One region of the Phocaeicola sartorii JCM 17136 genome, then DNA from elsewhere that is predicted to be linked to it. Evidence: riboswitches for the same ligand, from Rfam matches in the RefSeq annotation. Region 1 holds a riboswitch; each other region holds the start of a gene.

Region 1 (10,038 bases):
CCGAACTGGTTATCAATGCGGCAACCGTGAAATATACGCTGGATGCTTTTCACCAAGTATTGCCTGCTCTCCCCAAGGATTGCATCATCAGCGATATCGCCTCGGTAAAGACCGGACTGAAAGAGTTTTATGACCAATGCGGATTCCGTTATGTGTCTACTCACCCCATGTTCGGTCCCACCTTTGCCAACCTTGACAAACTGAGCACCGAAAATGCCATCATCATCAGCGAAGGTGACCATCTGGGTAAAATCTTCTTCAAGGACTTATACCAGAACCTTGGACTGAATATCTTTGAATATACCTTCGACGAGCATGATGAGACAGTGGCCTATTCGTTGTCTATCCCTTTTGTTTCCACTTTCGTTTTTGCGGCAGTGATGAAGCATCAGGACGCACCGGGTACTACTTTCAAACGTCACATGAAGATAGCCAAGGGAGTACTAAGCGAAGACGACTACCTGTTGCAGGAAATTTTATTCAATCCCCGCACCCCGGCACAGGTAGAAGGTATCCGTACAGAATTAAATGAGCTGTTGGATATCATCAACAAGAAAGATGCTGCGGGGATGCGTGCCTATCTTAGCAAGATTCGGGAAAAGATTAAATGATGAACATCCCTCACACAGGGCATCTTGTTTCTAGAACTATAATTGCCATTCCCTACCGGTTTTCACACGGGTCCGGAATGGCAATCCTGTTATCTTGTCTTTTTACAGCTATTCTTTCGGGCTTAATTATTCAGTTTCATCAAGACAGGCACTTTCACGGTTCCCACCTCAGCCTTAGGCTCTGCGTTCAACTGCTCGAAAATGACAATCTTGTTTTCCCCTTTTTTCAGCCAAACTCCGGGAATATAAAGAGTCTGCTGGGGGCCTACCTGCCAGTAACGTCCTATATTGATTCCGTTGATGAAGATAATTCCTTTTCCCCATTGCTCCATATCAATAAATGTATCGCCGGTTTCCTTCAACGTAAATGTACCTTCATAAAGCACCGGGCAATCTTTTAACTTAGCCGCCTTTACCGATCCGTTTGCATACACATTATTTCCCAGTTTGCCCAAATCGGGAACTTCGCTCATCGGCAACGGATACATGTTCCATCCACCTGTTATTTCCTTGCCGGCAATGGTGACAGGGCTGATGATTCCCTTTGTATTATGAACAATTTCGCTGCCATAATTAATTCGGCCCATGTTTTCAACAAGAATCTGCAACGTAGCATTGAACGGCACATCTATCTCCATCGAGTAAGTCTGGGTATTGCGGTTCAGCACACCTGCCTTCTCGCCGTCAACGTAAACCACGGCATAGTCGCGCAGGCCGGGAATCTCCAGTGTTCCGCTGATGGGCTGGTTAAAATGGCGGGTATACAGCACATATCCATTTCCTTGATTCAACTGCTCGAATGTCAGCGGTGTATCATTCACAACCGATTTCATCTTCTCGGCATAGCCCAGTACATCAGCCACTTTATCCAACTTGATGGAAGGTATTTCGATGACCGGTATCGGGGCCGGTGCCTCAGGAACCGCATAGTTCACATATTTCTTGATCACCGTGCGGATGGAGTCGTATTTCGGAGTCACCCATCCCGCCTCACTGATAGGCGCGTCATAGTCATAACTCGTCAAGTCGGGCTGTATATCGCGCTTCTTGTCATAATTCGCTCCACTGGTAAAGCCGAAGTTAGTGCCCCCGTGTACCATATAGACATTGAAAGAGACATCATTTTTCAGGTAAGCCTCTGTCTGGCGGGCTATTTGTGAAGCACTCACCTGCGGAAACGGTTCCGCCCAATGAGACAACCAGCCGGGATAGAACTCAGCTACCATATACGGACCTTTCCCGTCATGATACTGATTGACCACTTTTTTCAAGTTCTCAATATCACTTTCCCCATTCGCTGTCGGCAAAGCTCCCCGGGTGGTTCCTCCTTCAAACAGCCAGCTGCCGTCGGAAGTGAACAGAGGCACATTGAAACCGGCATCCGCCAACTGCTGTTTGATCTTGGCATTGTAGGCACGGTGTTCTTCCAAAGGAATATCCTTGCGCTGCGCCACATACGATCCGAATTCGTTTTCACACTGCACCATAATGATGGGACCTCCCTTGGTGCATTGCAGGTCTCCCACTTCTTTATACAGACGGTCAATATACATTTTGGTATATTTCAGGAACTCAGCATTATCTCTTCTGATCTCCATGCCTTTCACATTTTGCAGCCACCAGGGGTAACCGCCAAACTCCCATTCGGCACAAACATACGGTCCGGGACGAAGAATCACCATCATTCCTTCCTCTCCGGCTATCCTGATATATTCAGCCAGGTTTTTGTCACCCGTGAAATCCCATTTTCCCGGTTCCGGTTCGTGAAGATTCCAAAACACATAGGTAGCTACCGTATTCAGCCCCATGCCTTTCATCATTTGCAGGCGATGACGCCAATACTGATGAGGGATTCGGGCATAATGCATTTCTCCTGAAAGAATAGGGGTCACTTTACCGTTCCGGTAAAAATGTCCGTCTTTAATCTCGAAAGTCGATTTTGACTGGGCCATCAAACATAGAGGCATGAGCAGCATCAACAGCAACAGATAAATAATCTTTTTTTTCATGGTTAGAATTAGTCAATTGGTTTAATCAACAAAAATACTGAAATAAAAGAGAGAGTGCCCGATTTTTGTTTTTTTTATGGTTTTATTTTTGCTGTCTCACAGATTTCCTCTACCTTTGGACAGTTTTGTTCCGCGATGCCTCCACATAAGGGCGAGGCACCGGATGAAAAGGGAATCAGGTGCAAGTCCTGAACAGTCCCGCTGCTGTAAGCTCCATCTACCCTATAAGGGGATAGGTTTACTTATCACTCACGCCACTACCTGTATATATAATAAGGTGGGAAGGCAAGTAAACAGGAGTAAGTCAGAAGACCTGCAAAACGTAAAGTCATCGACCGTCGCTTTCGAGGAAAGAGCAGCGGTAAGAATGCAGTATTTATTCATTAATATGTTTTTTAAATGAAAGGAAATAACCAGGCTTATAAGCTATGGCTTTGTCTGCTTTGCAGTTTTCTCCTATTGCCGTTTGATATGCAGGCACAGGAGAAAAGAGATTCCATTACCGGAAAAGTGCATAAAATAGATGAAGTTACGGTAACGGCCAAACGAGCGCCGCGAAACATTATAAGCTCTTCTCCTACCCAGCAATTCAAAAAGGCAGAAATGGAACGTCTCGGGGCATTAGAAGTCTCGGATGCCGTCCATCATTTCTCAGGTGTAAGCATTAAAGATTATGGAGGCATTGGAGGTATGAAAACCGTATCGGTACGTAGTTTGGGAGCACAACACACCACAGTTAGTTATGATGGAGTAGCTATCAGCGACTGTCAATCGGGGCAAGTGGATATTTCGCGTTTTTCACTAGACAACATTTCTGAACTCACAATGAATATCGGACAGACAGACAATATCTACCAAACAGCCAAGATGTTTGCCTCTGCCGGCGCTCTGAGCATCGAAACTATCCGTCCGAAGTTTGAAGAACGTCCTTATAAATTATCAACCAGTTTCAAAACCGGTTCCTTTGGACTTGCCAACCCTTCTTTTCTTTTTGCCCGAAAGCTGACTGATCGGTTCAGTCTATCTGCATACGGTGACTACTTGCGAGCAGATGGGAATTATCCCTTCAAAATGTGGAACCATAGCAAGCTCATCGACTCCAAAAGAAATAATAGCGACATAGAGACTTATAAAGCGGAACTGAATCTATTTGCCACCTTGAGCCATAAACAGAATTTAAAGGCCAAATTCTACCTATTCGACTCATCAAGAGGCTTACCGGGAAGTGTCATTTATGACAATCCTTATGCAACAGAACGGCTCTATGACAAGAACTATTTCGGTCAGTTAAAATATGAAAACCACTTTTCAGATCAATGGAAATTACAGGCAATCGGAAAATTTAACTATAGTTGGAATCGTGATTATAACAAACAAGCTTCCGGCACTACCGATGACCGTTTCCGACAGACCGAAAGCTATCTATCAACCACCCTATGGACAGAACCCATCCAAGGGCTGTCTTTTTCATTGGCACAAGACTTTGCCTACAACTATCTTTCAACGAGCCTGCGTGAGTGCCAGTATCCGGAACGTTTTACGTTACTCACCGTCCTGGCTACTCACTACCGCAGCACACACATTACAGCAACAGCTTCCTTACTTAACACATACATTACAGAAAATGTTAAAATAGGAACAGCCGCCGATGACCGTAAACGCCTGTCCCCCGCCATCAGTTTGGCATGGAAACCTTTTGAAGATGCCGGATGGCGTTTGAGAGCTTCTTATAAAGACATATTCCGTGTCCCTACCTTCAACGATTTATATTATCTGCTGATAGGTAATAGCCGACTCAAGCCCGAGAGCACGAAACAATTTAATCTAGGTACTACATGGGGGTATTCTTTCCCTTCTGTCATTGATTATCTCAATATTTCAATTGATGCCTATTACAACCGGGTCAATGACAAAATAGTGGCTATCCCCACCATGTTCATCTGGAAAATGTCCAATGTAGGCAAAGTAGAAACCATAGGTGTTGACGTAAATATAGGAAGTGAACTAACCCTTGCAGACGGTTATAAGCTATACATAACAGGAGCCTATAATTTCATGCAAGCCGAAGATATAACAAACCGAGACAGTAAAATATGGAAAAATCAAATAGCTTATACACCAAAGCATTCCGGCTCGGGTAGTATAACAGTAGAATTGCCATGGCTAAACCTTACTTATAACCTCCTGTATGCATCCGAGCGCTACCGAATGCCGCAAAACTCCAACGACAACCGCATAGAGCCTTATACAGACCACAGCCTGTCCCTTTCACGCGTATTCCGTTGGAAGAAACAATCGCTCCGCATACAACTGGACGCAGTCAACCTAGGAAACAAGAATTATGAAGTAGTTCGCTTTTATCCTATGCCCGGACGAAATTACAAGATCAAATTTAACTATAATTTATAATTAAAAGAGTACAAAAATGAAAAAGAATTGGTACAAAATGACTTTAATGACAGTGGCGCTGGGTGCTTTCACTGCTTGTAGCGATGATGATAACAATATTCCTGAACCTCCTGTGACAATTCCCACGGAAACTGTCGGAGCGTATATCCTCAATACCGGAAACTGGGGCGGAAACGACGCTTCCATCCAATATATGGACATAGAAAAAGGAACAGTCAGTGCCGACCTCTATGCTAGCGCCAACGGCGAAGCGTTGGGTGATTTAGGACAAGACCTCTGTCTGTATGGTTCCAAACTGTATACCACGGTAAGCGGTTCCTCTAAAGTTGTCATCATGGACAAAAATTGTAAAATCATTAAGAACATTCCTCTGACCAATTCTGAAAACCAACCCGTCAGTCCCCGTTACATGACTGCCGTAGACGGAAATGTATATTTCACCGCATACGATGGCACAGTTTCCCGTTTGGACACCCTTTCAATGAATATTACAGGTAGTGTAGAGGTGGGAGACCATCCGGAAGCCTTAACCAATGCCAATGGAAAACTGTATATTAATATTTCCGGATACGGAAGTGGAAAAAATGTTGCCGTAGTCGACCTCAAAACATTCACTAAGATAAAGGATATTGAGGTAGTATTGAATCCTTATACCCAATGTATTACGGCAGATGACGGATATGTATATGTAGTATCTAACGGAAATTATGCAGGTGACCCCAAGAAGCCTGAAAGCGAATGGATTTATCAGACCATGCAACGCATCGACCCCCAAACGGATGAAGTGAAAAATATCTGTCCTGCCACTTATATCGCTAATAGCGGTGATAAAATGTACCTCTTATATGCAGAATTTTATTTACCCAATACGCACAAGGCCGCTATCTATGATTTGAAAACCGGAAAAGAGTCTTCATTCATTGACATTGCATCAATACCCTCCCCCTCTTCTATGGACATTGATCCAATTACAGGGGACGTTTACATCAGTAATGCTCCTTACGGCAGCACTTCTGACTTGATGATTTATGACAAAGACGGCAACTTTAAAAAGAAGCTATCTGCCGGATATGCAACCGCCAAAGTAGTTTTTGTCACTAAATAACCTATAAAGAATGAAACAATTTTCTCTCTTTATCCATCTAATGCTTTCAGTCTTGCTTCTTTCCGCCTGCGGCGGAAGGAGCAAGACTTCTTCTGTTATAGAAGCAGAAGAAACAATCTCTTTGCGTTATGCAGAGAACCTCAGTCTGTCTGCAACCGAAGACTATACCATCGCCCGCCTACGCAATCCATGGGATACGACCCGGATACTGCATACCTATGTCTTGGTTGACAAAGAAAAGTCCCTGCCTGCCGACTTGCCCGAAGGGACACTTGTCCGCACGCCATTGAGCAAGGCCGTTGTTTACTCATCCGTACATTGCGGATTGCTCAGCCAGATTGGCGCTTTGAAGAGTATTGGAGGAGTCTGCGATTTGAAGTATATCAAACTGCAAGAAGTGCAGGATGGCTGCCGCACAGGAAGCATCGCCGACGTAGGGAATGGAATGAACCCAGATATAGAAAAGATAATCGACCTGCACCCCGATGCCATTATGCTCTCCCCCTTTGAGAACAGTGGCGGATACGGACGGGTGGAGAAACTCAACATCCCCATTATCGAATGTGCGGACTACATGGAAACTTCGGCCTTGGGACGTGCCGAATGGATGCGTTTCTACGGCCTTCTGTTCGGTGAGGCACAAAAAGCGGACAGCTTGTTTGCCGAAGTAGAGAAGAACTATCATGAGCTGAAAGCATTGGTTGCCCCCCTTTCATCTGCACCGAGTGTAATCAGCGAACTGAAAAACGGTTCGGCCTGGTATGTTCCGGGAGGGAAAAGTACTTCGGCACGGATTTATGCAGATGCAGGAGCCAATTACGTATTTGCCGCCGATGAGCATAGCGGTTCCGTTCCCCTAGCCTTCGAAACGGTATTCGATAAAGGTCAGAACGCAGATTTCTGGCTCATCAAATATAATCAGGCTATAGACAAGACATATAAGGAATTGGAGCAGGACTATGCTCCCTACACCGGTTTCCGTGCATTCAAGGAACGCAACATTTATGGATGCAACACCGGGAAAGTAGACTTTTACGAAGATTCCCCTTTCCATCCCGACCGATTACTGAAAGATTTGATAAAAATCTTCCATCCTAACCTATTGGAAGGATATGAATTAAAATATTTCACTAAATTAGCGGAGTAAACCACCGTAGGGGCAGGGTTTGCCTGCCCGAATACACATAGAAAGATGTATTTGTGAATGTGTTCGGGCGGGCAGACCCCGCCCCTACGGTGGGCGCAACTCAAAACAATACCAATGAGAAACAAAGGAACGAAATACGGTATCATACTGCTCCTCCTCATCCTTGCATTGACAGGAGCCAACCTGCTGTTCGGCTCGGTAAACATCCCTGCCGAGGCGGTGTGGCACATCCTTACAGGCAATGAAGTGGAAAAGGCGAGTTGGAGTTTCATAGTCTGGGAATCCCGTCTGCCACAAGCCATTACCGCCCTGCTCTGCGGAATGGCATTAGCCTCATCGGGACTGATGTTGCAAACCACATTCAATAACCCTTTGGCTGACCCTTCCATACTGGGCATCAGTTCGGGAGCCAGTTTGGGAGTCGCCCTGGTCATGCTGGCAGGGGCAGGTACGATTACTGCCGGAGTTTTCACTTTATCCGGATTCCTGTCCGTCATTATCGGAGCATTCATAGGCTCCATGCTGGTGATGGGAATCATCCTGTTCTTCTCCACCTTGATAAAAAACAGCATCATGCTGCTTATTATAGGTATCATGATAGGGTATATCACTTCATCCGCCATCTCCCTGCTCAACTTCTTCGCCACGGCAGAAGGCGTACACTCTTATATGATTTGGGGAATGGGAAACTTCGGAGGAGTATCTTTACAACAGCTTCCCTTCTTCTCGTTGGTCACGGCGGCGGGACTGCTGATTACCATACTCTTGATAAAGCCTCTGAATGCATTGCTGCTGGGCACACGCTATGCCGAAAACCTGGGAATCAACATCCGCCGCACGCGCAACCTGCTGCTGCTCGCCACCGGATTACTGACAGCAGTAACTACCGCTTTCTGCGGCCCGATTTCCTTTATCGGACTGGCCGTGCCTCATATCGCCCGCCTCATGCTAGGAACCTCCAACCATAACTCCCTGCTGCCTGTCACCATGCTGACGGGAGGAGCCATTGCCCTGCTCTGTAATTTCATCTGTATTCTGCCGGGCGAGGCAGGTATCATTCCGCTGAATGCCGTCACTCCGGTCATTGGTGCGCCCATTATTATTTATGTCATTGTGAACCAACGTAAAATCCAGTACTTCAACTAATGGAAAAGCAAGCTGTCATCACCGCCACAGACCTGTGCATAGGTTATCGCACCCATAAAGGAGAGAAGAAAGTGCACGAACATCTTTCTTTCCGGCTTTATCCGGGAGAACTGACCAGTCTGCTTGGAGCCAACGGAGCCGGAAAGTCCACCTTGCTCCGCACCCTGTCCGCCTCGCAGCCTTCCCTGGCAGGAGAATTGCACTTGCAGGGCAAGCCTTTGCAGCAGTATTCGGAAAAGGAACGTTCGCGCACCATCGGCGTGGTCCTGACAGACAAGACACAAGCCGGAGGATTGACCGTGTATGAACTGGTAGCCTTGGGCCGCCAACCGCACACGGGTTTCTTCGGCAGACTGCATTCCAAAGACCGTCTCATTATCAAAGAAGCATTGGAAGCCGTAGGCATTGCCCACAAAGCCGAAAGCTACACCGCCGAACTTTCGGACGGAGAACGGCAAAAGGTAATGATAGCCAAAGCATTGGTGCAGGAATGTCCGCTTATCATCCTGGATGAGCCGACCGCTTTTCTGGACGTGGTGAGCCGCATAGAAATCATGACCCTGCTGCACCGCCTGGCGGTGGAGCAAAACAAAGCCATCCTGCTATCTACCCATGACATAGAACAAGCCCTGGTACTGTCGGACAAGCTTTGGCTGCTGTCCAAAGAGACAGGGCTGCAATGCGGGGGGACGGAAGACATGATTCTGAATCACCGTATGGACACGCTGTTCTCACACAGCAATATCCGGTTCGATTATGACCATGGCATTTACTATCCTACCGTGAACGGAAAGCAGGAAATAACGGTGGAAGCAACCGACGAGACCTTACTGCACTGGACCATCAATGCGCTGAACCGTCATGGCTATACCTGCCTGCCATCCGAGGAAAAGAACAGGAATATGCCTCATCTCCTTGCATTATCGCCTGATAAACTGACACTTATACGGGAAGGAGAAACACAGACGTATCCCTCCTTCGAAAGCTTATTGGCACAATTCAATTAAAGGATGCAAGTTCTTCAAACTGCCTTACGGATTTTAACCGGAAGGCTAAGCCTTTTCTTACTGGAGGTTAAGGGATTATCGGCAAATTAAAGATGTACTACTTCCCAACTTTCAACAAGATCCTCTTTTATTCTTTTAACCTCTCCGATTCGTTTTCCTGATAATCATCCTTCTTTTTTTGTTTTTTAGGCATAAAATAATATATTTGTCACACCAAAAGAATCACTAATGAAAGTATAGTACTAATTGCCAAAGATTAAATTTATAAAAGCCATGTTTTACAAATTTGGATTGAACTATGTAATTCCTGTTATAAGAATAATGTTATCCAACAATCGGTTATATCCTGTAACACCTAAAGGTGAAGTATATGATATTCTTTGGAGAATAACATGCCTAATTATGACTGAAATTTTAATGCCATTCACTATCCTTTTTATTATTTGGGCACGTATAGACAAACCTGTTTCACGCCCACTGATATATTGGATTATTGGAATTGCCATCATCACAGCCATTTTATTTTCTATAAAATTAAAGAGAGAGAAAGTATGTGAATTGTTTATAGAAGAGGCAGATAAACTGACCAAAGAAGAACATCGCC
Region 2 (10,038 bases), on a different contig from region 1:
ATGAAGTGGTGGTGGATGCTTTTCTGAAAGACAAGATATCTTTCCTGGGTATGAGTGATGTCATAGAACAGACGATGGGCAAAGTCGCTTATATCAAGGAACCGACTTATGAAGACTATGTGGCTACTGATGCTGAAGCCCGTAGGATGGCGTCATCCCTTTTGCCATCTTAAGCGATAGCTGGCAAAGAATTATGTTAATTATAAATTATAAAATAGTAAATAGCTAGATGGAAACATTTTTGATTCGTGCCCTTCAACTGATAATGAGCCTTTCGTTATTGGTCATTATTCATGAGGGAGGACATTTCCTTTTTTCACGTCTTTTTAAAGTAAGAGTAGAGAAGTTCTACATATTTTTTGATCCGTGGTTTTCTTTGTTCAAATTCAAGCCGAAGAACAGTGATACGGAATATGGTATCGGATGGGTGCCTTTGGGAGGGTATGTGAAGATCTCGGGGATGATAGATGAGTCTATGGATACCGAGCAGATGAAACAACCTGCCCAACCTTGGGAATTCCGTTCAAAACCGGCCTGGCAGCGCTTGCTTATCATGGTGGGTGGTGTCTTGATGAATTTCTTGTTGGCTATTTTCATCTATTCCATGATTTTATTTCATTGGGGGGATTCCTTTGTCTCGTTGCAAGATATGACATACGGGATGAAGTTCAACGAGCGTGCTCAGGAAATAGGTTTCCGTGACGGTGATATCCTTCTTCGTGCAGACGAGAAACCATTGGAACGTTTCGGGATGGATATGCTTCGCGATATAACCGAGGCGCGTGTCGTGACAGTATTGCGTGATGGTAAGGAAACAGATGTATATATGCCTGAGATCAGCCTGCTGGATATAGCAAAGGACGATCCGATGTTTGTTACCGCTCTGACTCCTAATGTGGTTGATTCGGTGATACCGGGGGGGGGGCTGGATAAGGCCGGCATACAGAAAGGAGACAGTCTGATCGCTGTCAACGGCGAGATGCTGAATTCATGGAATGCATTGGTGGAAAAACTGGATAAAATGCAGGCTGCAGCGGAAGCTGCAGGAGATAAAAGTGCTGTTATGCAAATGGTCTATTCGCGTGGCGGATTGCGCGATACAGCTACCGTGCGTACGGACTCGCTGTTCAGAGTGGGGGCGATATTTTCTTCATTGGCTGATTATAAAGAAACAATCCGTGAATATGGGTTCTTTGAATCTTTCCCCGCAGGAGTGCGATTAGGGGTGAATACATTGAAAGGATACGTGAACGATATGAAATATGTGTTCACCAAAGAAGGGGCCAAGAGCGTAGGTGGTTTTGGAACGATAGGAAGCATTTTCCCGAAAGTATGGGATTGGCATCGTTTTTGGGAAATGACTGCTTTTCTGTCAATCATCCTTGCGTTTATGAATATTCTGCCTATTCCGGCATTGGATGGCGGACATGTGCTGTTCCTGCTTTATGAAATTATAGCCCGTCGTAAGCCGAGTGACAAATTTATGGAATATGCGCAGATGGTCGGTATGTTTCTGTTGTTTGCCTTGCTCATCTGGGCGAATTTCAATGATATCATGCGATTCTTGTTCTAGGTTTGCACTACAGAAAAGGATACGGCATTTTTTGTAAAGTGCAGATAGAAACGGATTTCCGCAAAGATTGAATCAATCGTCTTTGCGGAAATTTGCGTTTATTATATTGTTTCTCTTCTGTGGTGAAAAAAAGACATAAAAAAAAGAGCGAAAGTTCTTATCAAACCCGCTCACATCCTGAAGAACCCCCCTCCATAAATGGGGTTCTTTTCATCTTTCTCGTCTCAGTTGTGTTATCCTCTTCTTGTACCTAAAAAAAACAACTCTTTTAATACCTATTAAACTAATCTCCTGAAAACTTTCTTTTTCTAATTACCTTAAATCTTACTACTAATACCTTTCTAATTCAATCTTTTTTTACCTAAATCTAATACCTTGATTAAAATCTTTACCTTAATACTTAATACCTAATTTTGTTCTTTTCTTTATTAACTTAATATTTGGTTTCACAACCACATTGCAAAGGTACGGCTTTTCTTGATATTAGCAAGTGAATAGATGCTGAAAAACATAAAAAAGGCTGAATTCATGATATATATCAAGAAAACGCCCTTTTTTGTTCCTTTTTTGTGTTATCGCACACGGATGATGCGCTGGTTGCTGCTTCCCCGAAATTCCAGATAAGGGGAGTATAAATCAGGTTCGAACCGCCCGTCTACTATGACATCCACATAATCCAGTATTGGTTTTAACATTTCATCGTTTTGTATCTGTTCAAACGTATATCCTGTATAGCACCAGATGTTTTGTCCGGTAGCTTCTTTGATCTGTTTGATCAATGCCAGGAAGTCTTGGGGATGGTAAAGTGGGTCTCCACCGGAGAAGGTAATGCCATCCAGCAATGGATTGGCGTTTATTTCGCAGATTATTCTTTCTACTTTTTCCGGTGTGAGCGGAGTGCCTGCCGATGGGTTCCAGGATTCGGGATTCTGGCAACCGTGACAGTGGTGACGGCATCCGGCCAGATAGATGGAATAACGGATGCCTTCACCATCGACTATTGTTTCAGGATAGGTAAATAACAAGTTCATGCTGATTATCCATGTTTTACCCGGTCGCGCTCTTCGGCACGCTTGGCTGAGTTCCAAGTGCTGAGGTCGCCTGTCAAATAGCCGGTAATGCGACGCATACGCATTATATTCTCGCTTTGGCAAACAGGGCACTTGTCATAAATGACTCCTTTGTAACCGCAGGCTTGGCAAGTGTCAACGGGATGGTTGATAGAGCCGTAGCCAATGCCTTCGTCATGCATTACTTTTACAATTTTGGTTATGGCTTTTACATTTTTCTGGGCTTCTCCGTCCAGTTCCACGTAGGTGATGTGCCCTCCGCGGGTAATGGCGTGGAAAGGAGCTTCCCGTTTTATCTTTTCGGTAATGGTGATGGGTTCTTTTACATCTACGTGGAAAGAGTTTACATAATAGTCATTATCCGTCACTCCGGGAATGATGCCATATTTACGGCGGTCCATACGGGTGAAGCGTCCGGACAGTCCTTCGGCGGGGGTGGCGAGTACGGAGAAATTCAATTGATATTTCTGTTTGTATTCGTCTGCCACCTTGTTTATTTCTGTAACGGCTTCGAATAATGTGTCCCATGCTTTCTGGCTATGTGCGTGCCCTTCTCCATAAAGAGCCATCATGGCATTGTGTCCGCCTATGAAACCTATGCCCAAGGTGCCTTGGCGTAATACATCTCCCACTTGGTCATTGGGGGAAAGTTTTCCTCCGCCTTTCCACACATCATTTCCCATCATGAATGGGAATTGGCGTGCCAGGGCTGTACGTTGATACTGGTAGCGTGCATACAGTTGTTCGGCGATCAGTCCGGACAAAGCATGTACACTTTCTATGAAGATTTCTTTCGCTTTTCTTTCTATGGCTTCTTTCTTGCCTGATTCTTCCAGACTTTCCGCCTTGATGCGTGCTTCGATGGCCAGCCGGGGCATATTCATGGTGGTGAATGACAGATTCCCGCGTCCTAATGAGCCTTTCTCGCCTGCTACATTCTCGTAAACACGGGTACGGCATCCCATAGTCGCCAGTTCATAGCGGTAACGTTTGGGGTCATTGATGTCCCATTTCTCATTTTTATTATAAGGAGTATCCAAAAACATGAAATTGGGGAATAGGGCTTTGGCGGTGGTGCGGCAAGCTTTCAGGAACAAGTCGAAATTGGGAGCCTGGAATTCCATTTTGCCTTCCAGTGCCGCTTCAAAGTTCTCCATGGCTTTTTTGTAATCCTCTTCGGAGTAAGATACACCGTCTTTGATCTTGAATATCTGTATGGGGAAGACGGGGACTTCGCCACGGGTACCCAGACCTTCGATGGTGGCTTTCAGCAGTTCCTCTATGACCATGCGCCCTTCGGGGGAGGTGTCTGTTCCATAATTGATGGAGCTGAACACCACTTGATTCCCACCTCGCGAATGCATGGTGTTCAGGTTGTGGATGAATCCTTCCATGGCCTGATGTGTATCTTTGCGTGTCATGGCATACGCTTTCTCTTCAATTTTCTTGAGGGCTTCTGTTCCGGGTTCTTTTCCTTCTACTTCTATATAAAATTCGGTTAAAGTTTTCAGATGTTTGCGGAATGTCTTCCGTACCCCTTCCGCCATAAAGAAGTCGAAAGCGGGAATAGCCTGACCGCCGTGCTGCTCGTTCTGATTTGTCTGGAATATGATAGTGGCCAGAGTGGCATAACTTTGAATAGACTGGGGGGTGCGGATACTTCCGTTCTTGGTGCGGAAGCCGCGCTCGAACAGATCTTCCAGATCATATTGGATACAAGTGGTAGTCTTGGTGGGATAGTAATCCAGGTCATGTATATGTATGTCGCCCAATTGATGTGCTTCGGCATATTTTTTAGGCAACAGATATTTATAGGTATAGTCTTTTGTAACTTCCGAGGCAAAAGTCATCATCTGTCCGGCGGGAGTATGGCTGGACATATTGGCATTGCTCAGGTTGACATCATTCTTGTCAATGGCTACGATGCCGTCCATGATGTGCTTCATTTGCGTTTTACGGTCGCGTTCCGTATTCCGCCATTCGCGATAAATGATGTATTTCTTGGCCACTTCGGGACGTACTTTCATCAGTTCCTTTTCTACCAGGTCCTGAATCTCTTCCACACTGATGGTTGGAGATGCAAAATTGCTGATAACCCGCATGGTGATTTCAGCAATCAGTTTGTCCTCATTGTCAATTCCGGAGGCATGGAATGCCTTGCCGATTGCATTTTTAATTTTACTGATGGAAAAGTCTTCCCGCTTTCCATCCCGCTTGATAATACAAATCTCAGCGTAATTCATTGTTGGAAAAATTAATTGTTAATAAAAAAAACTTGGCTGTCCTTTCAGGCAGGTTTTCTGACTTATCTCTCCCTTGAAACGCCTTCCCGCAAATGTTTTTGTAGTGGCATATTGTTTCAGCTCAATGAGAATTACAGCAGCGGGTACTGTTGCTGATTTTCACGGCATTCCCTCTTAGAAGTGGTTAACTTCACCTTGTCGGACGGTTGCAAAGGTATAACTTTTTGGGAAACTTTCTGTTTAAAAAATGAATAAAAGTTTTCCAACACGGATAACTTGTTGAAGATGGGAAGGTTATAAAATGTACCATAATGCCATCATGTGGCAGATCGTTCCTCCCAATACAAACAGATGGAAAACGGAGTGCATATAAGGCAATTTGGGGAAGGAATAAAAGACAGCGCCAGTGATGTAAGACACTCCTTCGCCGATCAGCCAATAAATGAAAACAGGAGGTACATGTTGGCAGAGAGGCTTGAAACCTACAAAAATGCTGCATCCCATGGCTATATAACAAAGAGTTTCCAGGTTGCTGTGCTCTTTCAGGTTACCAAAACATAGAATGATTCCGGCAAGAGCACACAACCATACGAAACTAAGGATTCCCCATCCCCAACCACCAACTTCCCGTAAGACTGTCAGCATGATGGGAGAATAGCTTCCTGCGATATGCAGATAAATCGAAGCATGATCGAATTTGCGTAACACCTCGCGGTGAGGGGACGGCTTACTGGCATGATACCAGGTGGAGCTGATATAGGACGACAGCATACCGAATAGATAAAGCCACATGCCGCCTGCTGCCCACGCGTTGCCGCTTTTCATGGCGGCAAGCAGCAGATAACCGCCTCCGATGATACCTATCAGGATACCAGCACCGTGCGACAGGGTATTGGCCCATTCCTCTCCTTGGGTATAGTGTATAGCCAATTTCCTATAAGTTTTTCGGGGTTAATCCCATGTCTTTCGCTTTCTTCAGCATGTATTCTAAAGCAGCGTCATGTTCATTAGGAATGATGCCATCCAGTATGGCGTCCTTGATGGAACTTTTCAGACTGCCTATCTCGCGGCAGGGCTGCAGGTCGAATATCCGCATGATTTCTTCTCCGTCCACCGGAGGTTGGAAGTTGCGTATCCGGTCTTTTTCCTCCAGGTCTTTCAGCTTCTGGCGTACCAGTTTGAAGTTGTCCAGGAATTTTTGTTTTCGTGCTTCATTTTTTGACGTGATGTCCGCTTCGCACAGCATCATCAGGTCGTCAATGTCATTCCCGGCTTCAAAAAGCAGACGCCGAACGGCGGAATCGGTCACCACATCATCTGCGATAACAATGGGGCGCATGTGCAGGCTGACCAGTTTCTGGACATATTTCATTTTCTCGTTCATGGGCAGTTTCATCTTGCGGAAGATGTCCGGAATCATTTTTTCACCGATGAAGTTATGGTTATGGAAAGTCCAGCCTATGCGCGGCTCCCAGCGTTTGGTGCGTGGTTTGCCTATGTCATGCAACAGCGTGGCCCAACGCAGCCATAGGTTGTCGGTATGTTTGGAGATATTGTCCACAACTTCCAGGGTATGATAGAAGTTGTCCTTATGGGCACGCCCGTTCCGGGTTTCCACTCCTTGCAGCGCCACCAGTTCGGGAAAAATCAAAGGCAGCAGTCCGCAGCGGTCCAGCTCTATAAAGCCTTTGGACGGTATGGGGGCGAGCAGGATCTTGTTCAGCTCGTCGGCGATGCGCTCTTTGGAGATAATATGAATGCGTTCCTTGTTGCGTGACAGTGCTTCGAAAGTGGTGTCGTCAATATAGAAATTCAGTTGTGTGGCAAACCGGACACAACGCATCATGCGGAGCGGGTCGTCACTGAAAGTAATGTCCGGGTCCAGTGGCGTGCGGATGGTTCTCTCTTTCAAATCGTCCAGACCGTTAAAAGGGTCTACCAACTCACCGAAACGTGCTTTGTTCAGACACACCGCCATGGCGTTGATCGTGAAATCGCGTCGGTTCTGGTCATCCTCCAAGGTGCCGTCTTCTACTACGGGCTTGCGGCTGTCATGGCTGTACGACTCCTTGCGGGCGCCGACAAACTCCACTTCCGTATCATGGTATTTAACTTGTGCCGTGCCGAAGTTTTTAAAAACAGAAACGTGTGCTCCGCGCCCCAGCTTCTTGCCGAAGGCCTGTGCCATTTCAATTCCGCTTCCTACCACTACGACATCTATATCCTTCGAGGGGCGTTCCAGAAATATATCTCGTACATAACCTCCTACAACGTAACATTCCAATCCCAATTCGTCTGCCGTCTCGGAGATTAACTTGAATATCTTATTATTAAAATGTTCTTTTAGTTCCATATTCATCTTAAAGAGGGGCAAATTTACGATTTTTTGCGCAGGATAAGGAGAAATCACGCAATTAAATTGTATTTTTGCCTGCATATAAAACGATCAAGTACATGAAAAAGATAGGATTAGTAGCATTATTTGCCTTGTTGCTGGCCGGTTGCGATGATGGCGGCGAGAAGAAAGCGCAAGAAAATTTGCGTAAGGCTGAGGCGGCGTTGGAAAAAGAGAACTTTAATGAGGCCAAATTGCAGATAGACAGTATCCGTATCCTTTATCCGAAAGCGTTTGAAGCCAGGAAACAGGGAGTCAAGCTGATGCAGCAGGTGGATTTGAAAGAGCAGCAGAAGAGTCTGGTTTACCTGGACAGCATGATGGTGGTGAAACAAGCTCAGCTGGATTCTGTCAAAGGTAATTTTGTTCTTGAGAAAGATACTGCCTATCAGGAGGTGGGTAATTATTTTTATCCTACCCAGACGGTAGAGAAGAACGTAGGCCGTTCATTCTTGCGCGGACAAGTGAACGAGCAGGGGGAAATGTCCCTTACCTCTATTTATTGTGCAGGCGGCACTTTGCATCACACGGCGGTGAAAGTGAGTGCGGGGGATACTTTTGCCGAGACTCCCGCTTCGAAAGACAGTTATGAAACCACTGACTTGGGCCGTGCAATCGAGAAGGCCGATTACAAGATGGGGGAAGACGGCGGCGTCATCGCTTTTATTGTGGCTAATAAAGATAAGAATATCCAAGTTCAGTTTATCGGAGACCGTACTTACAAGACGGCCATGCAGCCCAATGACCGTAAGGCGATTGCGGAATTGACGGAACTGGCGCGCATCCTGTCCGGCATGGAGCAGATCCGTAAAGATAAGAAAGAAGCGAACTTGAAAATAGAGTTCGTGACTCGCAAAATGCAGGAACAGAAGGAAGAGAAATGATGTGAATCGGAACACAAACAAAGCGGATTTTGAAGAGATATCCCAAAGTCCGCATTGTCCGTGTCCCTTGTTTTATGTGCAGCCCTTACAATCGTTTCAGTGCCAGCTTGATCACTTTCTCCACCGGGGCGGCAGGCTCCTCTTTCAGTATGGCGGCCACTACCTTTTGTGATGCGGCCTGTGCGAATCCCAGCATGGTGAGTGCGGCGACAGCCTCGTCGTGAATTTCGGTATTGGCCGGGTTGGCGAACATTTCGCTGTTCACAGTCTCCATGCCCGAAGTGGCGATCTTGTCCTTTAAGTCCACGATGATGCGTTGGGCAGTTTTCAGGCCGATGCCTTTTACCGTTTTCAATAACTTGTCATTGCTGGAACTGATGACTCCGCACAGTTCGGAAGGGGATAAAGCCGACAGAATCATACGTGCCGTGTTGCCGCCGATGCCCGATACGGAAATCAGTAACAAAAATAACTCCCGTTCCTGTTTGGTCGAGAATCCGTAGAGTACGTAGGCGTCTTCCCGGATCGCTTCATAAATATATAGTTTCGTATTGCTCTGATTCTGAATGGCCGAATACGTATTCAATGAGATATTGATGCCATATCCCATTCCGTTACAATCTAAAACTACCATTGCCGGAGTGATCTCCGCAATATCTCCTTTAATATATTCTATCATGGTTGTCTCCTTTGAAATTTTACAGTTCTTTGCAAAAATAGGACATCTATCTTTTAAATTATAAGTTCGGCAAGAATATTTTTAAATTATTAGGCCGGAGTAAACAAAAAAACGAGGCAAAATGTTTATTTTTGCAGCCAATTAACAGATAATAGTAAACTAAACCCAATAAAAGATGAGAAAAATAAGAGCGGCCGTGGTTGGATACGGTAACATTGGTCAGTATGTAGTGGAGGCTTTGGAAGCTGCTCCCGATTTTGAGATTGCAGGTATCGTCCGTCGTAGCGGTGCGGAAAACAAACCTGCCGAGTTGGAAGCATACGCTGTTGTGAAAGATATAAAGGAATTGAAAGATGTGGATGTGGCTGTGCTGGCTACTCCGACCCGTAGCGTGGAAAAATATGCCAAAGAGATTCTGGCAATGGGTATCAATACGGTGGATAGTTTCGACATTCATACGCAGATCACTTCCCTGCGCCGTTCGTTGGACGAGTCGGCAAAGGCCGGTAAGGCTGTCGCTATTATTTCTGCCGGATGGGATCCGGGAAGCGACTCTGTAGTCCGTACGCTGCTGGAAGCCATCGCTCCGAAGGGCATTACTTATACCAATTTCGGTCCGGGACGCAGCATGGGGCATTCTGTAGCAGTCCGTGCCATTGACGGTGTGAAGGATGCTTTGTCCATGACTATTCCTGTGGGTACCGGTATCCATCGCCGCATGGTGTATGTGGAACTGGAGGAAGGTGCGGACTTCAAGACTGTGGAAGCTGCCATCAAGTCGGATCCTTATTTTGTAAATGACGAGACACATGTGAAACAAGTTCCATGTGTAGACGATTTGAATGACGTGGGTCATGGTGTCAATCTGGTTCGTAAAGGGGTGTCGGGCAAGACTCACAATCAGTTGTTCGAGTTTGATATGAAGATCAATAATCCGGCTCTTACCGCACAGGTACTGGTTTGCGTGGCACGCGCTTCCATGAAACAGCAGCCCGGATGTTATACCATGATTGAGGTTCCGGTAATTGACCTGTTGTGCGGTGACCGTGAGGAACTGATTGCGCACCTGGTATAAAGAGGTTTCCTCAAAAAGAACGATATTCTGAAAATCTCTTCTCCATTTTATTCCGGAGAAGAGATTTTTTTATTTCCTTTGTGCTCATAAACAAAGAAATAGAACAATGATAGCAAGTA
Region 3 (10,038 bases), 2.3 Mb from region 1:
GAACTGGGAGCCGAAGTAACCGTATTGCGCAACGATGCTTTCCAACTGGACGAATTGGAAAAATTCGATAAAATCATTCTTTCACCCGGTCCCGGCATTCCATCGGAAGCAGGCCTGCTGCTCGAAGTAATTAAAAGATATGCCGGCAAGAAACCGATTCTGGGTGTATGCTTGGGAGAACAGGCCATAGGAGAAGCTTTTGGCGGCAAGCTGACCAATCTGAGCGAAGTATTTCATGGCGTACAGACCCCCATCTCAATTAAAAAGAATCAATCAAAAGACCAAGGAGAGAAAACCGATTACATTTTCAACGGACTGCCGGATGAAGTGCCGGTAGGACGTTATCACTCATGGGTGGTAGATACGGACGGCTTCCCCGACTGCCTTGAAATAACCGCAGTAAGCCGAGAAGGTCTCGTCATGGCATTGAAACATAAAGAATACGATATCCACGGCATCCAGTTCCATCCCGAATCCGTACTGACTCCCGATGGTAAAACCATGATAGCCAATTTTCTAAACGCATAACCCCAACCGTACATAATAAATATGAAAGCTATATTATCCCGCCTCTTCAATCACGAGGAGCTGACCCGGGAAGAAGCAAAAGATTTGCTGCTCAACATAACCCGGGGAATGTATAACGACGCACAGATAGCCGCCCTGCTGACTGTTTTCCAAATGCGCGGCATCAAAGTAGAAGAATTGATAGGTTTCCGTGAAGCATTGCTCACCACCCGCATACCTATAGACTTTTCCGCTTACAGCCCCATTGATATTGTAGGTACAGGCGGTGATGGAAAAAACACCTTCAACATCTCCACTTGCGCCTGCTTCATTGTAGCGGGAGCCGGATATCATGTTGCCAAACACGGCAACTATGGCGCGACTTCCGTCAGCGGAGCCAGCAATGTCATCGAACAACACGGCGTAAAATTCACGAACAATCCGGATAAGCTGACCCGTTCTATGGAGGAATGTGGGATGGTCTATATGCATGCCCAATTGTTCAATCCTGCCATGAAAAGTGTAGGTCCTGTCCGCAAAGCCTTGCAAGTACGTACCATATTCAACCTGCTGGGTCCGCTGGTTAATCCATGTCTTCCGGCTTACCAGCTTCTAGGAGTCGCCGATCTGCCACAAATGCGCCTTTACACCAACGTATTCCAGAAACTGGGCATTGGCTTCGCCGTAGTAAACAACCTGGACGGCTACGACGAAATCTCACTGACCGATGAATTCAAGGTGATGACCAATCGCTACGAAACCATCTACAAGCCATCCGAACTAGGTTTCTCTCTCGCCAGACAAGAAGAGCTTTATGGTGGGAACACTCCCGAAGAAGCGTCGAAAATCTTCAATAACGTACTGGAGAACAAAGCCACCAAAGCCCAGACAGACTGTGTGCTGATTAACGCTTCTTTTGCCATACAAGCCATGGAACCGGCCAAACCGATAGAAGAATGCGTGGCCATCGCCCGTGAATCATTGGAAAGCGGAAAAGCATTGAATACATTGAAAAAATTTGTGGAACTGAACAGTTGATTACACACCCGGTATTCCACCACCAAACGCCTCATACAATGACAGATATATTAACAGAAATCATCGCCTGCAAGCAGATCGAGATCGAACTGCAAAAGGCTGCCATCAGCAAAGAAATGCTGATAAACAATTGTAACGAGCCCATGCCACGTATCAGTATGCGTGCCAGTCTTACCTCTTCTCCTTACGGCATCATCTCCGAGTTCAAACGTCGCTCTCCCTCCAAAGGATGGATAAAAGAAGACGCACAGGCAGATACCATTCCTCCCGCTTACGAAGCGGCCGGAGCCTCCGCACTTTCCATCCTCACCGATGAAAAATACTTCGGCGGCAGCCTGAAAGATATCCGTTCGGCACGCCCCCACGTGCAACTTCCCATTCTAAGGAAAGATTTCATTATAGATGAATACCAACTTTATCAGGCACGCATCGTAGGAGCGGCGGCTATCCTTCTGATAGCCGCCGCTTTGAAGAAAGAACAATGCAAAGCCCTGGCCCTCAAAGCCCATGAACTGGAACTGGAAGTCCTGCTGGAAATCCACAACGAGCAAGAACTGGAATATATAGACGAAAACATTGACATGGTAGGAGTCAACAATCGTAATCTGGGCACCTTCCACACAGAGGTGGAAAACTCTTTCCGCCTGGCGGAAAAACTACCCGAAGAAATGCTCCGGATCTCTGAAAGCGGCATCTCCAGCCCCGAAACAGTCAAGCAACTCCGGGCTGCCGGCTTCCGAGGATTCCTGATAGGGGAAAACTTTATGAAAACACCCGCACCGGGAGAAGCTTTAAAAGAATTTATAACCCAACTGGAAAAATGTTAGGATGCAACAACAATGATTATCAAGGTATGCGGTATGCGCGAGCCCGAAAACATACGCGCCATAGAACAAGCCGGAGCAGACTGGATGGGATTCATCTTCTTCCCCCAGTCTGCACGCCACGTATCACATCGTCCGGAATACCTGCCGGAACAATGCCGCCGGATCGGAGTCTTTGTCAACGAAAGCAGCGAAAACATCCTGCAGAAAGCACAGGAATTCGGTCTGCACCATATCCAGTTGCATGGCAGGGAGACACCGGAACAATGCCGCAAATTAAAAGCCGCCGGACTGGGAGTCATTAAAGTTTTTTCCATAGCACAGGAAAGCGACCTGCAACCCGCCGGTTGTTATGAGGGCGTTTGCGATTACTTTCTTTTCGATACTGCCTGCTCCGGATATGGCGGTTCCGGCAAAACCTTCAACTGGAATATCCTGCAAGCCTATCAGGGAAAGACACCTTTCCTGCTGAGTGGCGGTCTCCGTCCCGGCAGTCTTTCCCCTCTGTTGCAATTCAAGCATGAACAATGGGCAGGCATCGACCTGAACAGCGGGTTCGAGACCGCTCCGGCTCTGAAAGATGCCGCCGCCGTCCACACATTTATAAACCAATTAAAACAAAAAATACAATGAACAGAATCAACCAATTATTCAGTACCCAGCAAAAAGACATCCTCTCCATTTATTTTTGCGCTGGCTTTCCTACTTTAGAAGGTACGGCAAGCACCATCAAAGCCCTGGAAAAAAAAGGGATTAACATGATTGAAATCGGCATTCCTTTCAGTGACCCGATGGCTGACGGTCCCGTTATCCAGCACGCCGCCACCCGCGCCTTGAAAAACGGCATGACACTGAAACTTCTTTTCGACCAACTGAAAGATATCCGTAAAGAAGTACAGATTCCGCTGGTGCTGATGGGATATCTCAATCCCATCATGCAATATGGATTCAAGGATTTCTGCCGTACCTGCCGGGAGACGGGAATCGACGGAGTGATTATCCCTGACTTGCCTTTCAAAGATTATATGGAGGAATATCGTTCCATTGCCGAGGAACAGGATGTAAGAATCATCATGCTCATCACTCCGGAAACCAGTGAAGAACGTATCCGCTTGATTGACGAACACACCGACGGTTTTATCTATATGGTATCTTCCGCCGCTATCACCGGTGCCCAAAAAGATTTCAACGCACAAAAACAAGCTTATTTCCAACGCATCGCCGACATGAATTTACGCAATCCCCGTATGATAGGTTTCGGAATTTCCAATAAACAAACCTTCGATACTGCATCCGCTCATGCCGCAGGAGCCATCATCGGCAGTAAATTCGTGACCTTGCTGGACGAGGAGGACGGAAATGCGGAAAAAGCGGCGGACAGGCTGCTGGAAGCCTTGAAAAACTAACCTTCCGCAGCCCGGAAACGTCCCCTTCTTCAAGAATTCACCTGAAAGATCAGGGCGATACAAGCGAAAGATATAGTACCTTACAGCCATAAGATACTATATCTTACCACTGCAAGATATATAATCTTATACCTGATCTTTCTACTTCTTCCATTCACAGCATCCGGCAGAGGCAGTCATCACCCATAATGAAAAACATTTTGTTATTTCCCTCTCTTATTTTTGTCACATTTACACATAATTACTATCTTTGTGCCAAAATTAAACAAGAGAAACGCATGATACAGAGTGAATATCCTTCCGTTTTGCTAATATATACAGGCGGTACGATCGGTATGATTGAAAATCCTGAGACAGGTGCACTAGAAGCCTTTAATTTCGACCAGTTGCAAGACAATGTCCCCGAATTAAAGCGATTCAACTATCGTATCTCCTCTTACCAGTTCAATCCCCCCATTGACTCTTCGGATATGGAACCTGCCTTATGGGCCAAGTTAGTCAAGATCATCAAATACAATTATGATAATTTTGACGGATTTGTCATTCTGCACGGTACAGACACGATGGCATACACCGCTTCAGCACTCAGCTTCATGTTGGAAAACCTGAGCAAGCCGGTTATTCTGACAGGCAGCCAGCTGCCCATCGGCATGTTGCGCACCGATGGAAAGGAAAATCTGATCACTTCCATAGAAATAGCCGCTGCCAAACATCCGGACGGCACTGCTATTGTACCCGAAGTATGCATCTTCTTCGAAAATCATTTGTTGCGCGGAAACCGTACCACAAAAATCAATGCGGAGAATTTCAATGCGTTCCGTTCATACAATTTCCCTTCGCTGGCGACAGCGGGTATCCACATAAAATATGAATATGACCGTATTCATAAAGCCGACCCCAACCTGCCATTAAAGCCACATTATCTTTATGACACCAATGTAATTATACTGACCCTTTTTCCGGGCATCCAGGAAAACATGATCAGCAATATCCTACATACACCAGGATTACGCGCAGTAGTATTAAAGACCTACGGTTCGGGTAATGCTCCGCAAAAGCCGTGGTTCATCGAACTTCTAAGGGATGCCACCTCGCGGGGAATCATCATTGTCAACATTTCCCAATGCTCTACCGGAACTGTGGAAATGGGAAGGTATGAAACCGGACTCCATCTGCTGGACGCAGGGGTCATCAGCGGCTATGACAGTACGGTGGAATCCGTTCTTACCAAACTGATGTTCCTGTTGGGACACGGAAAGAGTGAAAGAGAAATACGTTACCAAATGAGTATTCCGGTAGCCGGAGAGTTTACGAAATCATAATAAATCGCATTCACTATCATCGGGAGCATGATGGCAGAATCACTGAAAATGATGAAATCTGCGATGAAAACTCAAGGATTTCACCACATGTAACCTTTTTGTAATATTTGTTTCATCAAATAGAAATAAAAATGCCCCATCTTTGCAATGCTGATCAGAAAAAGATTAGTTTTGTAATATTAAAAAGATGGATATATGAACGATTACCGCATTTTAGTAGTTGACGATGAAGAGGATCTCTGCGAGATTCTTAAATTCAATTTAGAAAACGAAGGGTATTTTGTGGACACAGCAAACTCCGCCGAAGAAGCCCTGAAGATGGAACTGACCCGATACGACTTGTTGTTGCTGGATGTGATGATGGGAGAAATATCAGGATTCAAAATGGCGAACATGCTGAAAAAGAATAAAGCCACCGCTTCTATTCCCATCATATTCATCACCGCTAAAGATACTGAAAACGATACCGTGACAGGATTCAACCTAGGAGCCGACGACTATATCTCGAAGCCCTTTTCACTACGTGAGGTAATAGCACGTGTCAAGGCTGTCCTCCGACGCACAAGCTCCACACTGGGGAAAGAAGCGCAGGAACAATTGCAGTACAAAGGACTCCTGATAGACATCACCAAAAAGAAAGTCAGCATAAACGGCATAGAAATCTCACTGACAAAGAAGGAATTCGAAATTCTGTTGCTGTTGTTGCAAAACAAAGGCCGCGTATTCTCACGCGAGGACATCCTGGCTAAAGTATGGCAGGAGGAAGTCTATGTGCTGGACCGTACCATTGATGTCAACATCACCCGCCTACGCAAGAAAATAGGCGAATACGGAAAATATATCGTCACCCGTCTGGGGTACGGATACTGTTTTGAATGCGAATAACCTAACCTGTACTTTTCCATGACTATTGAATTATCCAGCCACGTCCTGTCTTTCAACAAGAAACTGTTCTTGTCGGTAATCTCCTTATTCATAGCATTCGCCATCTGTTTCATGGCATTCCAATATCGCAGGGAGAAAGAATACAAAATAGAGCTGCTGAACACACAGCTCCAGAATTACAACGACCGTCTGAATGATTTCCTCCGTGGCAGGGATACGCTGAATATCCAACAACTGGACGACTATGTATGCGAACATACCTTTGAAGATCTACGCGTGACACTGATTGACAAAAATGGTACTGTAGTTTACGACAATCTGGAAAAAGATCCCAGCCACTTCGAGAACCACCATAACCGTCAGGAAATAAAAGAAGCTATCACTTATGGCAGCGGCTACTCCATCAACAGACAATCAGAAAGTCTGGGAGGTGAATTCTTCTATTCAGCCAGGTATTATCCTAATCTGGATTATATCATCCGTTCGGCCCTCCCCTATAATGTCAGTCTGATGAGACACCTGAAAGCAGATTCCCATTATGTATGGTTCACACTGATAATCAGCCTGATATTAATAATTATTTTCTACCGGTTTACACATAAGCTGGGAATGTCTATCACAAAATTACAACAATTCGCCATGAAAGCCGACCGCAACGAACCGATAGACACTGATATGCAGGATGCCTTTCCCAAAAACGAACTGGGCGAGATATCCCAACATATTATTCAGATTTACAAACGTCTGCATCAGGCAAAAGAAGATTTATATATCGAACGCGAAAAACTGATTACCCACCTCCAGATCTCGCACGAAGGTTTGGGTGTGTTCAACCACCGCAAAGAGGAGATTCTGGTAAATAACCTGTTCACACAATATGCCAACCTCATCTCGGACAAGAATCTGAGTTCTACGGAAGAAATCTTCTCCATCCCCGAATTGCAGCCCATCACCCGTTTCATTACAAAAAACAGAGAACGCAGTATCGGCAAAGAAGAGAAACGGATGTCATTGAACATAGACAAGAACGGACGTATCTTTGCCGTGGAATGCATTATCTTTCAAGATGACAGCTTTGAAATTTCCATCAATGACATCACTCAGGAACAAGAACAGGCACTGCTGAAAAAACAGCTGACACAGAATATTGCCCACGAGTTGAAAACCCCCGTAAGCAGCATACAGGGATATCTGGAAACCATAGTAAACAACCCTACCCTGCCCCGTGAGAAAATCAATGCTTTTCTGGAGAGAAGCTATGCACAAAGTAACCGGCTGGCACATCTGTTACGGGATATCTCCGTACTCACCCGCATGGAAGAAGCTCCGAACATGATCGAGACAGAACCGGTAAGCCTCACCATCATGATGCGGAATATCCTGAACGAAGTAACTTTAGAACTGGAAGAAAAGAAGATCACTGCCCACAATATGCTGCCTGAAGGACTGACCGTACAAGGCAATTCCTCCCTGCTGTACTCCATCTTCCGGAATCTGACGGACAACGCCATTGCATACGCAGGAACTCATATTTCCATAACCATCCGCTGTTTCCGCGAAGACGAACGTTTTTACTATTTCAGTTTCTCGGACACAGGCGTAGGAGTGGGCCCCGAACATCTAAGCCGTTTGTTCGAGCGCTTCTACCGGGTGGACAAAGGGCGTTCACGCAAACTGGGCGGTACCGGACTGGGACTGGCCATTGTAAAAAACGCAGTCATTCTGCATGGCGGAACAATTTTTGCCAAAAATACCCCCGGTGGAGGACTGGAATTCATATTTACACTGAGCAAAGAATGAGAAGATGCCAAGAACCTGTTTCTAAAATTTCTTCAAAATTTAAACAGACTCTAAAAAATAAAGAAAGATAATTGTTTTCTTAAATATAAACTGTATCTTTGCGATGCATCGGTTCATTTATCTCCCCTCCGAGGTGAATGATTAAAAGGGAATCAAGGTGAGAATCCTGAACAGTCCCGCTGCTGTATGTTTCACTAAACGCATAAGCAAAATGCCAATAACCACTGGGATAATTTCCGGGAAGGTGCTTATAGCGGAAACGAGTCAGAAGACCTGCCTGTGCATTTATCAAATCTGAAGCTTTCGAGGAAAGAGCTTGGAACACTGAACGTAAGGGATGCCTTTAATCACATCCGCTATTTTCTCCGTTTCACTGTCCGGAAAAGAATATCAGGTAAAAAGAACATTTATTTTAAAGTAAACTCTGCCAAGTTTATTTGAGTGCCAATTTGATGGGAATCACGTTGGCATTTTTCATTTATAACAAACTGTTATATTGCATATTACAGAATTTATTCCTATTTTTGCCAATAGTTAAAATCACTCGGTTTAAACCATAAAAGTTTAAACCAACTTTAAACCAAAATAAAATTGAACCCCGAAAAATAGGATTATGAAAGTCAGAAAAGAGTTATTCAAAAGTAAAACATTAGCGAATGGAGAACACCCTATCGCCATTAGAATCCACCATAAAAAAGCCAAATTAGTAATGACGGGAGTTTCTACCAAAGCCGAATATTGGAATAAAGAAAAACTTGCTGTTAAGTGTCAAGACAAAAAATATAAAGAGAAAAATAAAATTGTCAATGACGAATATCTACGAATCTTACAAAGAGTGACAGAGTTCGATACAATCAATCGTCCATACGACTTAGACCTTCTCGCATCCCATGAAGAAATTACAGCTATATATAATGAAATTGACGATAACGAGACTATTCCAATATACACTAATTTCTTTGATTTACTTGATGCCAAAATACAAACATACGAGGAAGGTAGTGCAAGAAAATATAGACAATTAAAAAATGCTTTGATTAAAATCTATGGGAATGAAATCGCAATTAAATCAATCAACAAAACATGGTTTGCAACCTTAGAAGAAAACTTAAAAAGCAAAGGAGTCAAACAAGCTAAAGAATTAATCAAACGATTTATTACAACATATAATTGGGGATTTACAGAGGGGCATATTCTATATTATAAACCAATATCTTATAATAAGAGAGCCTATACAAGCATCATTGAAAAAAGGACATTAGACCTTGAAGGATTTACCTTTCTTCAACATTTGTATAATATTGGTACAAATGAACATTTAAATAATTGGCTAAATGAGCCGTACACCTTTAATAATAATAGCTATTTTAATGCGATAAATATCTTTTTAATCATGGTTGCATTTGACGGATTAGCCCCTATTGACTTATCATATTTACGAATGAAAGACTTAAAACGCAAGCAATACAAAAAAATGCCACTTGATTACACAAGAATTAAAGATTCTCAATATATGAAAGAATATAATACCAAAAACCAAATCATTGAATATTATTCAGTACAATTATTGAGACAAAAGACAAAAAGAGAAGTTAATATTAAATTACCTTGTTATATTATTGATTCCCTATTATATCCCTATTATTATGATGAGGTAGGTTTCAAAAAAAAAGAAGACGATTTCATTTTAAACGTATTCGACAAAAAAACTTACTCTCAATTAAGTAAGAAGCAAATATATAGCAGAATGTCTAATTATTGGAACACTTTAGCCGATGCGCTAAATGATTACATTGCAACCATCCATAATGCACCAACTTCGCTAACAGAAAAAAGGATTACATACTATGCTGCACGACATACGGCTTTAAATGTTCTGAATGATAAAGGAGCAACATTAGAGGAAATTGCAAACATGGCAGGACATGATTTAAAAACATTAGAGAAATCATATTTAGGCGATTTTAATATAAAAAGAAAAGTTGAATCAAACTTAAGAATATGGGAAAATGAACCAATACAAGAAGAAGCGATTGAAAGTTCTTGGGAGAATCAACCAAGACAAGAAGAAACGATTGAAGGTTCTTGGGAAAATCAATCATAAGTACAGATACCACCGTAACCCCTCTCTTAGTTACCCCTCTTTGGAGGAAGGGGGGGGCTAAATTGCCAACGAGTAGTTCCTTTTTTTGTAAATTTTCTCCGCAAAAATGACTTCCTTTCAAAGTGAAAACAAGTTTCTAAACACTTTGTCTG

What was found. A riboswitch is a leader RNA that binds a small molecule or an ion and turns the genes downstream of it on or off. The one in region 1 is predicted to bind cobalamin.
Region 2: it holds a riboswitch for cobalamin, as region 1 does, so the genes downstream of both, ACYQ0C_RS18610 (anaerobic ribonucleoside triphosphate reductase) here and ACYQ0C_RS05300 (TonB-dependent receptor plug domain-containing protein) in region 1, are expected to answer to the same signal.
Region 3: it holds a riboswitch for cobalamin, as region 1 does, so the genes downstream of both, ACYQ0C_RS15245 (Arm DNA-binding domain-containing protein) here and ACYQ0C_RS05300 (TonB-dependent receptor plug domain-containing protein) in region 1, are expected to answer to the same signal.

The regions. Positions count from the first base shown of each region.
Region 1 is NZ_BAAIFW010000005.1:1,260,548-1,270,585, reverse strand. Features, by position in the region: gene ACYQ0C_RS05310 (prephenate dehydrogenase) at 1-611, shown strand, start outside; gene ACYQ0C_RS05305 (glycoside hydrolase family 35 protein) at 734-2,620, opposite strand; cobalamin riboswitch at 2,729-2,955, shown strand; gene ACYQ0C_RS05300 (TonB-dependent receptor plug domain-containing protein) at 3,020-5,029, shown strand; gene ACYQ0C_RS05295 (YncE family protein) at 5,046-6,134, shown strand; gene ACYQ0C_RS05290 (ABC transporter substrate-binding protein) at 6,145-7,281, shown strand; gene ACYQ0C_RS05285 (iron ABC transporter permease) at 7,396-8,427, shown strand; gene ACYQ0C_RS05280 (ABC transporter ATP-binding protein) at 8,427-9,434, shown strand; gene ACYQ0C_RS05275 (hypothetical protein) at 9,837-10,038, shown strand, end outside.
Region 2 is NZ_BAAIFW010000006.1:376,912-386,949, reverse strand. Features, by position in the region: gene ACYQ0C_RS18625 (1-deoxy-D-xylulose-5-phosphate reductoisomerase) at 1-173, shown strand, start outside; gene rseP (RIP metalloprotease RseP) at 230-1,573, shown strand; gene nrdG (anaerobic ribonucleoside-triphosphate reductase activating protein) at 2,146-2,604, opposite strand; gene ACYQ0C_RS18610 (anaerobic ribonucleoside triphosphate reductase) at 2,610-4,886, opposite strand; cobalamin riboswitch at 4,917-5,099, opposite strand; gene trhA (PAQR family membrane homeostasis protein TrhA) at 5,181-5,816, opposite strand; gene ACYQ0C_RS18600 (CCA tRNA nucleotidyltransferase) at 5,821-7,323, opposite strand; gene ACYQ0C_RS18595 (hypothetical protein) at 7,341-8,165, shown strand; gene ruvA (Holliday junction branch migration protein RuvA) at 8,251-8,844, opposite strand; gene ACYQ0C_RS18585 (diaminopimelate dehydrogenase) at 9,020-9,919, shown strand; gene lgt (prolipoprotein diacylglyceryl transferase) at 10,026-10,038, shown strand, end outside.
Region 3 is NZ_BAAIFW010000005.1:3,546,952-3,556,989, forward strand. Features, by position in the region: gene ACYQ0C_RS15205 (anthranilate synthase component II) at 1-528, shown strand, start outside; gene trpD (anthranilate phosphoribosyltransferase) at 550-1,545, shown strand; gene trpC (indole-3-glycerol phosphate synthase TrpC) at 1,584-2,372, shown strand; gene ACYQ0C_RS15220 (phosphoribosylanthranilate isomerase) at 2,385-3,002, shown strand; gene trpA (tryptophan synthase subunit alpha) at 2,999-3,775, shown strand; gene ACYQ0C_RS15230 (asparaginase) at 4,054-5,097, shown strand; gene phoB (two-component system response regulator PhoB) at 5,293-5,982, shown strand; gene phoR (two-component system sensor histidine kinase PhoR) at 6,001-7,782, shown strand; cobalamin riboswitch at 7,875-8,077, shown strand; gene ACYQ0C_RS15245 (Arm DNA-binding domain-containing protein) at 8,396-9,886, shown strand.